DNA from 2 places in the Streptomyces sp. NPDC057445 genome. Region 2 is predicted to be linked to the other one. Evidence: predicted binding sites of a transcription regulator. Region 2 holds the regulator's gene; the other holds the start of a gene.
What was found. The regulator HrcA, encoded in region 2, represses chaperone genes, less so after heat shock. The targets are predictions, from matches to a motif close to TTNGCACTCNGNNNNNCNGAGTGCNAA.
Positions count from the first base shown of each region.

Region 1 (4,190 bases), on a different contig from region 2:
TGGCGGCGCCGACCTTGATCACGCACACGCCGCCGGCCAGCTTCGCGAGGCGCTCCTGGAGCTTCTCGCGGTCCCAGTCGGAGTCCGTGCTCTCGATCTCGGCCTTGATCTGCGCGACGCGGCCGGCCACGTCCCCGCTGTTGCCGCCGCCGTCGACGATCGTGGTCTCGTCCTTGGTGACGGTGACACGGCGGGCGGAGCCCAGCACGTCCAGACCGGCCTGGTCGAGCTTGAGGCCGACCTCCTCTGCGATGACGGTGGCACCGGCGAGGACGGCCATGTCCTGCAGCATCGCCTTGCGGCGGTCACCGAAGCCGGGGGCCTTGACCGCGACCGCGTTGAAGGTGCCGCGGATCTTGTTGACGACGAGGGTGGAGAGCGCCTCGCCCTCGACATCCTCGGCGATGATCAGCAGCGGCCGGGAGCCACCGGCCTGGATGATCTTCTCCAGCAGCGGCAGCAGGTCCTGGATGGAGGAGATCTTGCCCTGGTGGATCAGGATGTACGGGTCCTCGAGGACGGCCTCCATACGCTCCGGGTCCGTCACCATGTACGGGGACAGGTAGCCCTTGTCGAAGGCCATGCCCTCGGTGAAGTCGAGCTCCAGACCGAAGGTGTTGGACTCCTCGACGGTGATGACACCGTCCTTGCCGACCTTGTCCATCGCCTCGGCGATGAGCTCGCCGACCTGCTGGTCCTGGGCGGACAGCGCGGCGACCGCGGCGATGTCGGACTTCTCCTCGATCGGGCGCGCGGTGGCGATCAGCTCGTCGGAGACGGCCTTGACCGCGGCGTCGATGCCCTTCTTCAGGGAGGCCGGGGAGGCGCCGGCGGCGACGTTCTTCAGGCCCTCGCGGACCAGGGCCTGGGCGAGCACGGTGGCGGTGGTGGTGCCGTCACCAGCGATGTCGTTGGTCTTGGTCGCCACCTCCTTCACCAGCTGGGCGCCGAGGTTCTCGTACGGGTCCTCGATCTCGACCTCGCGGGCGATCGTGACACCGTCGTTGGTGATGGTGGGAGCGCCGAACTTCTTGTCGATCACGACGTTGCGGCCGCGGGGGCCGATCGTCACCTTGACCGTGTCGGCGAGCTTGTTGACGCCGCGCTCAAGGGCGCGACGGGCGTCCTCGTCGAACTTCAGGATCTTCGCCATGGAGCTTCTCAAGTCCTCTCAAAACGAAACCGCGCCCCGGGCCACCCGGCTTCTTACGACGCGGGGGCCAGGGGCGCGGCTCAATCAGATCTGCCTGGTGCGGGGTCTTCCGGGGCGTGAACCCCGGTCGCCCCCGACCTACTTCTCGACGATCGCGAGCACGTCGCGGGCCGAGAGGACGAGGTACTCCTCGCCGTTGTACTTCACCTCGGTGCCGCCGTACTTGCTGTAGAGCACGACATCGCCGGTCTTGACGTCGAGCGGCAGGCGCTCGCCGTTCTCGAAGCGGCCCGGGCCCACGGCCAGGACGACGCCCTCCTGGGGCTTCTCCTTGGCAGTGTCCGGAATGACCAGGCCTGAGGCCGTGGTCTGCTCTGCGTCGAGCGGCTGGACCACAATGCGGTCCTCGAGCGGCTTGATGGCAACCTTGGAGCTGGTGGTCGTCACGATCCGACCTCCCCCTTCGGAGATCTCACGGGGTTTACTGTCTGAGGTGGCGACCAGGTGGATCCGTCGTCGCGGGTGCCGGACCTGCCCGTCGCTGTGTTGGCACTCTCCTGTGGGGAGTGCCAGAGCCGAGACTATGACCGCGATTAGCACTCGGTCAAGCGGAGTGCCAATCCGCTCGGCGTGGCGGTCAGATCTCGATCAGGACAACGGTCGAACGCGGGGCCGTGTTCCGCGCAGCCGTACGGTCGAACGACCCCGCAAAAAAAACGATCGCCGGCACCGGCCAAGGGGTGCACCGGCTCGATCGGCGCAGCGACGGACACGAACCGGCGCGCGCCTCTCACACGTAGTCCTCTCACACGTAGTCCTCCAGCCGCGCCACCGCGTACCCCTTCCTGGTGACGACCTTCATGACGTGCCGGACCATGTCGGTCATGCTGCCCTTCCACTGCCCCTTGCCCCGGAAGTGCGTGAGAATGATGTCTCCGGGGTGCAGATCCCGGTCCCACTCCCGCCACTCCATGTGGTCGGGGAACGCCTCTGCGGCCCAGAGCGGCACGGCCTTGATCCCGCATGCCTTCGCGGCCCGGAGCGTGTCCCTGTTGTAGTTGCCGTAGGGAGGCCTGAAGAGCGGAGGGCGCTTCCCGAACCGCTCCTCGATCCTGTCCTGCTGCCCACAGATCTCCTTCTTCTGCTTCGCATACGAAAGTGCGGGCATGTAGGGGTGGTTGAGGGTGTGGTTCTGCAGGGAGACGCCCCGGTCCTGCATCTCCTCGAAGTAGTCGTAGTCGTCGCGCACGAGGTAGTCGCTGAGGAAGGCGCTGTACGGAATACGCAGCTCACTCATCATCTTCAGCAGCTCCGGGTCCTTCTCGGCCCCGTCGTCGATCGTCAGAAAGACGACTTTCTCCTTCGTCGGCACGGTGGTGAAGACGGGTGGCAGCCCGTCGCCGTCATGAACCTCGAAGCCCTTGCGGGTGGCCACCCTCGTCTTCCTGGCGGGCGGCGCGGGCGCGGTCAGCGGAGTCCTCCTGAGCCCCCAGCGCTCGGCGGCCGCGACCCGGGCGGCATGCGCCCTCTTGGTGCGTTCCACATAGGCGTCGAGCGCACCGGCGGGGCCGACTGCCCTCTGCTGCCCGTGTGCGGGCCTGGGAGGCCGCGAGCCCTCGGGGCCGGGCGACGCGGGCGCACAGCCCGAGCCGGTCGCAGCGACGAGCAGGGCGGCCAGCGCCAGAGGCCAACTCCGCCTTCTTCTTCGCATTTTTCCCGTTTGTCGTACAGTCTGCATGGCGCCGCATCCTGTCAGCGCCGCTCCCGCTCGGGGCCCCGACACCGCGGCCCGGGGCGCACGGTCCCCCGCCTGGCCGACAATGGCCGGGTGAACGACGTCTCCTTCCCCCACCTCGGCCCGCTGCTCGGCGACGAGGGACAGGCGCTGCTCGCCGCGCTGCGCGACTACGACCCGGCCAAGGAGCTCGCCGTCGCGACCCGGCTGCGCCGCGAGCACCCGGCCGAGCTGGTCTCGGCGGCGCTCGGCCAGGCGCGGCTGCGACAGCGGGCGGTGGCCAAGTTCGGCGAGGAGGACGCCTACCGGATGTACTTCACTCCGAACGGGATCGAGCAGGCGACCCGCGCCTCGGTCGCCGCGTACCGCGCAGGGCGCTTCCGGGACATCGGCCCGGTCGAGGTCACCGACCTGTGCTGCGGCATCGGCGGCGACGCGATCGCGCTGGCCCGCGAGGGCTTCTTCGTACAGGCGGTCGACCGGGACCCGCTGACCGCCGAGACCGCCCTCGTCAATGTGCACACGGTGGTGGAGGGCACCCCCCTGATGACCGTCACCTGCGCGGACGTCATGGAGTACGACCTGTCCGGCAGCGAGTCCCTCTTCATCGACCCGGCGAGGCGCGCAGGCCGGGGCCGCATCTTCGACCCGGAGGCGTACTCACCGCCGCTGTCATGGGCGATCGAGAAGGTCCGCGAGGTCGGCACGGGTGCCATCAAGATCGCACCCGGAATCCCGCACGAGCTGATCCCCGAGGACTTCGAGGCCGAGTGGATCTCGGACGGCGGCGATGTGAAGGAGGCGGTGCTCTGGCGCGACGACCAGGGTCCGACCTCCCCGAGCCCCGTCGTCCCCGGCGCCCGGCGTGCCACCCTCCTTCCCTCCGGGGCCACGCTGACGGGCCGTGGCCTTCCGGACCCCCAGGTCCGCAAGGTCGGCCGCTTCCTGTACGAGCCCGACGGCGCCGTCATCCGCGCGCATCTGGTCGCCGAGGTCGCCGCGGACCTGGACGGCGGTCTGATCGACGCGACGATCGCCTACATCACGGCGGACGAGCTGCGCCCGACGCCGTACGCCACGGCGTACGAGATCACCGACGAACTCCCCTTCAACCTCAAGAAGCTGAAGGCGCTGCTGCGCGAGCGCGAGGTCGGCATCCTGACGGTCAAGAAGCGCGGCTCGGCCGTCGAACCGGAGGAACTGCGCCGCAAGGTGAAGCCGAGCGGCCCGAACGCGGCGACGGTGTTCCTGACCCGGGTCGCGGGGGCGCCGACGATGCTGATCGGCGGGCCGGCCGGCACG
Region 1 covers NZ_JBHVDH010000003.1:481,180-485,369, forward strand. The annotation lists gene groL (chaperonin GroEL) at 1-1,153, opposite strand, end outside; gene groES (co-chaperone GroES) at 1,292-1,600, opposite strand; gene ACFU5O_RS10095 (polysaccharide deacetylase family protein) at 1,959-2,864, opposite strand; gene ACFU5O_RS10100 (SAM-dependent methyltransferase) at 2,874-4,190, shown strand, end outside.
Region 1: a site for HrcA is predicted at 1,747-1,773, ahead of groES (co-chaperone GroES). Genes of this name have one in related genera too.

Region 2 (4,190 bases):
CGCGAAAGTGTGGGCGAGGGCTCGTGTGCCGTAGTACCCCTGGACGATGTGGACGCCGCCTACGCCGTCATGCGGGGAGAACGGTGCGGAGATCGTGCACCCGTTGCAGGACGAGGAGTGGGGAGTGCGCCGGTTCTTCGTCCGGGACCCCGACGGCCAGGTCGTCGATGTGCTGGGGCACCGCTGAGCACGGGGTGCAGGAGGGCGGGGAGGGCGGGGAAGCCCCCGCCCTCGCTCACCACTGCGGCAAGCTCTGAGCCCTGAGGGGCGAGCCCCTCACCTGCCGTTGAACGCGTCCTTCAGACGGGAGAACAATCCCTGCTGCCCCGGCTGGAACTGCCCCATCGGCCGTTCCTCACCGCGCAGCTTCGCGAACTCCCGCAGCAGCCTCTCCTGCTCGGGATCCAGCTTCGACGGCGTCTGGACCTCGACATGCACGATGAGGTCACCGCGGCCCCCGCCCCGCAGGTGCGTGACACCGCGCCCGTGCAGCGGGATCGACTGGCCCGACTGCGTGCCCGGACGGATGTCGACCTCCTCCATCCCGTCGAGCGTCTCCAGCGGCACCTTCGTGCCGAGGGCGCCCGCCGTCATGGGGATGGTCACCGTGCAGTGCAGATCGTCGCCGCGCCGCTGGAACATGTGGTGCGGCAGCTCGTGGATCTCCACGTACAGGTCACCGGCGGGACCGCCACCGGGCCCGACCTCGCCCTCGCCCGCGAGCTGGATGCGGGTGCCGTTGTCGACACCGGCGGGGATCTTCACCGTCAGGGTCCGGCGGGAACGCACCCGCCCGTCGCCGGCGCACTCCGGGCACGGGGTCGGGACCACGGTCCCGAAGCCCTGGCACTGCGGGCACGGCCGGGAGGTCATGACCTGGCCCAGGAAGGAGCGGGTGACCTGCGAGACCTCACCGCGGCCCCGGCACATGTCACACGTCTGGGCGGACGTACCGGGCGCTGCACCCTCGCCCGAGCACGTCGTACAGACGACGGCCGTGTCGACCTGGATGTCCTTCGTCGTGCCGAAGGCCGCCTCGCTGAGCTCGACCTCCAGCCGGATCATCGCGTCCTGCCCGCGCCGCGTCCGCGACCTGGGCCCGCGCTGGGACGCCGTACCGAAGAAGGCGTCCATGATGTCCGAGAAGTTCCCGAAGCCGCCCGCGCCGAAGCCTCCGGCGCCGCCCCCGCCTCCTGCGGACAGCGGGTCGCCTCCGAGGTCGTAGACCTGCTTCTTCTGCGGGTCCGACAGCACCTCGTAGGCGGCGTTGATCTCCTTGAAGCGCTCCTGCGTCTTCGGGTCCGGATTCACATCCGGGTGGAGTTCCCGCGCCAGCCGCCGGAAAGCCTTCTTGATCTCGTCCTGGGACGCGTCGCGGCGTACGCCGAGTACGGCGTAGTAATCGGTGGCCACTTACGACTCCGCCAGGATCTGTCCGACGTAACGTGCCACTGCGCGTACCGCTCCCATCGTTCCGGGGTAGTCCATGCGGGTCGGTCCGACCACGCCGAGTTTGGCGACTGCCTCGTCGCCCGAACCGTAGCCGACCGCGACGACGGACGTGGAGTTGAGTCCCTCGTGGGCGTTCTCGTGCCCGATCCGTACGGTCATGCCGGAGTCCTTGGCCTCACCGAGCAGCTTCAGCAGGACGACCTGCTCCTCCAGCGCCTCCAGCACGGGCCGGATCGTCAGCGGGAAGTCGTGGCCGAAGCGCGTCAGATTGGCGGTGCCGCCGATCATCAGCCGCTCCTCGGTCTCCTCCACCAGTGTCTCGAGGAGGATCGAGAGCACCGTCGAGACCGTGCCCCGGTCGTCCGCCTCGAACGACTCGGGAAGATCTTGCACCAGCTGCGGCACGTCCGTGAAGCGCCTGCCCACCACCCGGCTGTTCAGCCGGGCCCGCAGATCCGCGAGCGAAGTCTCGCCGAACGGCGCCGGGCAGTCCACATGCCGCTGCTCGACCCGGCCCGTGTCCGTGATCAGCACGAGCATCAGCCGTGCCGGGGCAAGTGCCAGAAGCTCCACGTGCCGCACGGTCGAGCGGGTCAGCGAGGGGTACTGCACGACCGCGACCTGCCGGGTCAGCTGCGCGAGCAGCCGTACCGTGCGGGCCACCACGTCGTCGAGGTCCACGGCGCCGTCGAGGAAGTTCTGGATCGCGCGCCGTTCGGGCGACGACAGCGGCTTGACGCCCGCGAGCCTGTCCACGAACAGGCGGTAGCCCTTGTCCGTCGGAATCCGGCCGGCGCTGGTGTGGGGCTGGGCGATGAACCCTTCCTCCTCCAGCACCGCCATGTCGTTGCGCACGGTGGCCGGTGACACACCCAGCTTGTGCCGCTCGGTGAGGGCCTTGGAGCCCACGGGCTCCTCCGTACCGACATAGTCCTGGACGATGGCGCGCAGGACCTCGAGTCTGCGTTCGCTGAGCACCGTGCGCACCTCCAGCTGTGATTCATCGGCGGGTCCGGTGTGACCTGGCACTCACCTCCTCGGAGTGCCAGCATTCCCCGGCCAGTGTACGGCGGGTGGGTACGCCCCTAGCAAGGCCGACCGGACGGCGAACCGGTCACGGTACAGCGCCGTGACCGGCGAGACGTCGCTGGTTGCCCGGGGATAGCGTCGCCTTATGGACATCGATTGGGAAGACGTCGGCTGGGAACGGCTCGGTGACGGTGTCGGGCGGCGGCGCCTGCCCGTCTGGGACGCGACGGCCGGCGTGGTGGTCGGGGACGAGTCGGTGTTCCTGTACGACACGGGCGCGACGCTCCGCGAGGGAGCCGAACTGCGCACCCAGATCCAGTCCCTCGTCGGCGGCCGGCGTGTGACCCATATCGCTCTCAGCCATCCGCATTTCGACCATGTTCTCGGTACGGCGGCCTTCTCGGGAGCACGGGTGTACGGCGCGGTGGGCGTCGACCAGCTGCTCGTGCGGGACCGGGACGTGCTGCGCGAGGACGCCGTCCGCCACGGTGTGGCGCCCTCCGAGGCCGCACTCGCCACGGACGTGCTGGTCCCCCCGAAGCATGTCGTCTGCGGCGAGTGGACCCTGGACCTCGGTGGTCGACAGGTCCTGCTGGCGAACGCCGGGCCCGGCCACTCGGGACACGACCTCGTCGCGCTCGTACCGCGCACCGCCGCCGAACCGGAGATCGTCTTCTGCGGGGACCTGGTCGAGGAGTCGGGCGAGCCCCAGGCCGGCCCGGACTCGATACCCGGTCGCTGGCCTGCCGCGCTGGACCGGCTGCTCGCGCTCGGCGGGGACGACGCGGTCTACGTACCGGGGCACGGCGCGGCGGTGGACGCCGCTTTCGTACGCGCCCAACGGGATGAACTGGCCCGGCGGTTCGGGGTGTCGTAGCGTCTGCCCAATGCGCAGCTACAGCCCTGACCTGACCCCGCCCTGGAAGAAGCCGGCCGCGGCGCCCGAGGTTCCGGCCGAGCCCGGTCTCGTCGTCGAGGAGGTCACGACGGGCTTCTGCGGCGCGGTGATCCGCTGCGAGGCGGGGACGGTGACGCTGGAGGACCGCTTCGGCAAGCACAGGGTGTTCCCGATGGAAGCCCGCGGATTCCTGCTGGAGGGCAGGACCGTCACCCTGGTCCGCCCTTCCGCCGCTCCGCCGCGGCCCACCCGCACGGCCTCCGGCTCGGTCACCGTGCCCGGCGCACGGGCCCGGGTCGCCCGCGCCGGCCGCATCTACGTGGAGGGACGCCACGACGCGGAGCTGGTCGAGAAGGTCTGGGGCGACGACCTCCGCATCGAGGGCGTGGTCGTCGAGTACCTCGAGGGCATCGACGACCTCCCTGCCGTCGTCGCGGACTTCGCCCCGGCGGCGGACGCCCGCCTCGGCGTGCTCGTGGACCACCTGGTCCCCGGCTCCAAGGAGTCCCGCATCGCGGCATCCGTCACCGATCCGCACGTGCTGGTGGTGGGCCATCCGTACATCGACATCTGGGAGGCCGTGAAGCCGTCCTCGCTCGGCATCGCGGCCTGGCCGTCCGTGCCGCGCGGCCAGGACTGGAAGACGGGCGTCTGCCGCGCCCTGGGATGGTCCGACAACACGGGCGCGGCCTGGCAGCACATCCTGTCGAGGGTGACGAGCTACAAGGACCTGGAGCCGGCGCTGCTGGGGCGGGTGGAGGAACTGATCGATCACGTCACCGCGACCGGAGAGAGCGCGGGGCGCTAGCGA
Region 2 covers NZ_JBHVDH010000001.1:573,178-577,367, forward strand. The annotation lists partial or broken gene ACFU5O_RS02650 (VOC family protein) at 34-187, shown strand; gene dnaJ (molecular chaperone DnaJ) at 277-1,413, opposite strand; gene hrcA (heat-inducible transcriptional repressor HrcA) at 1,414-2,430, opposite strand; gene ACFU5O_RS02665 (MBL fold metallo-hydrolase) at 2,627-3,358, shown strand; gene ACFU5O_RS02670 (DUF3097 domain-containing protein) at 3,369-4,187, shown strand.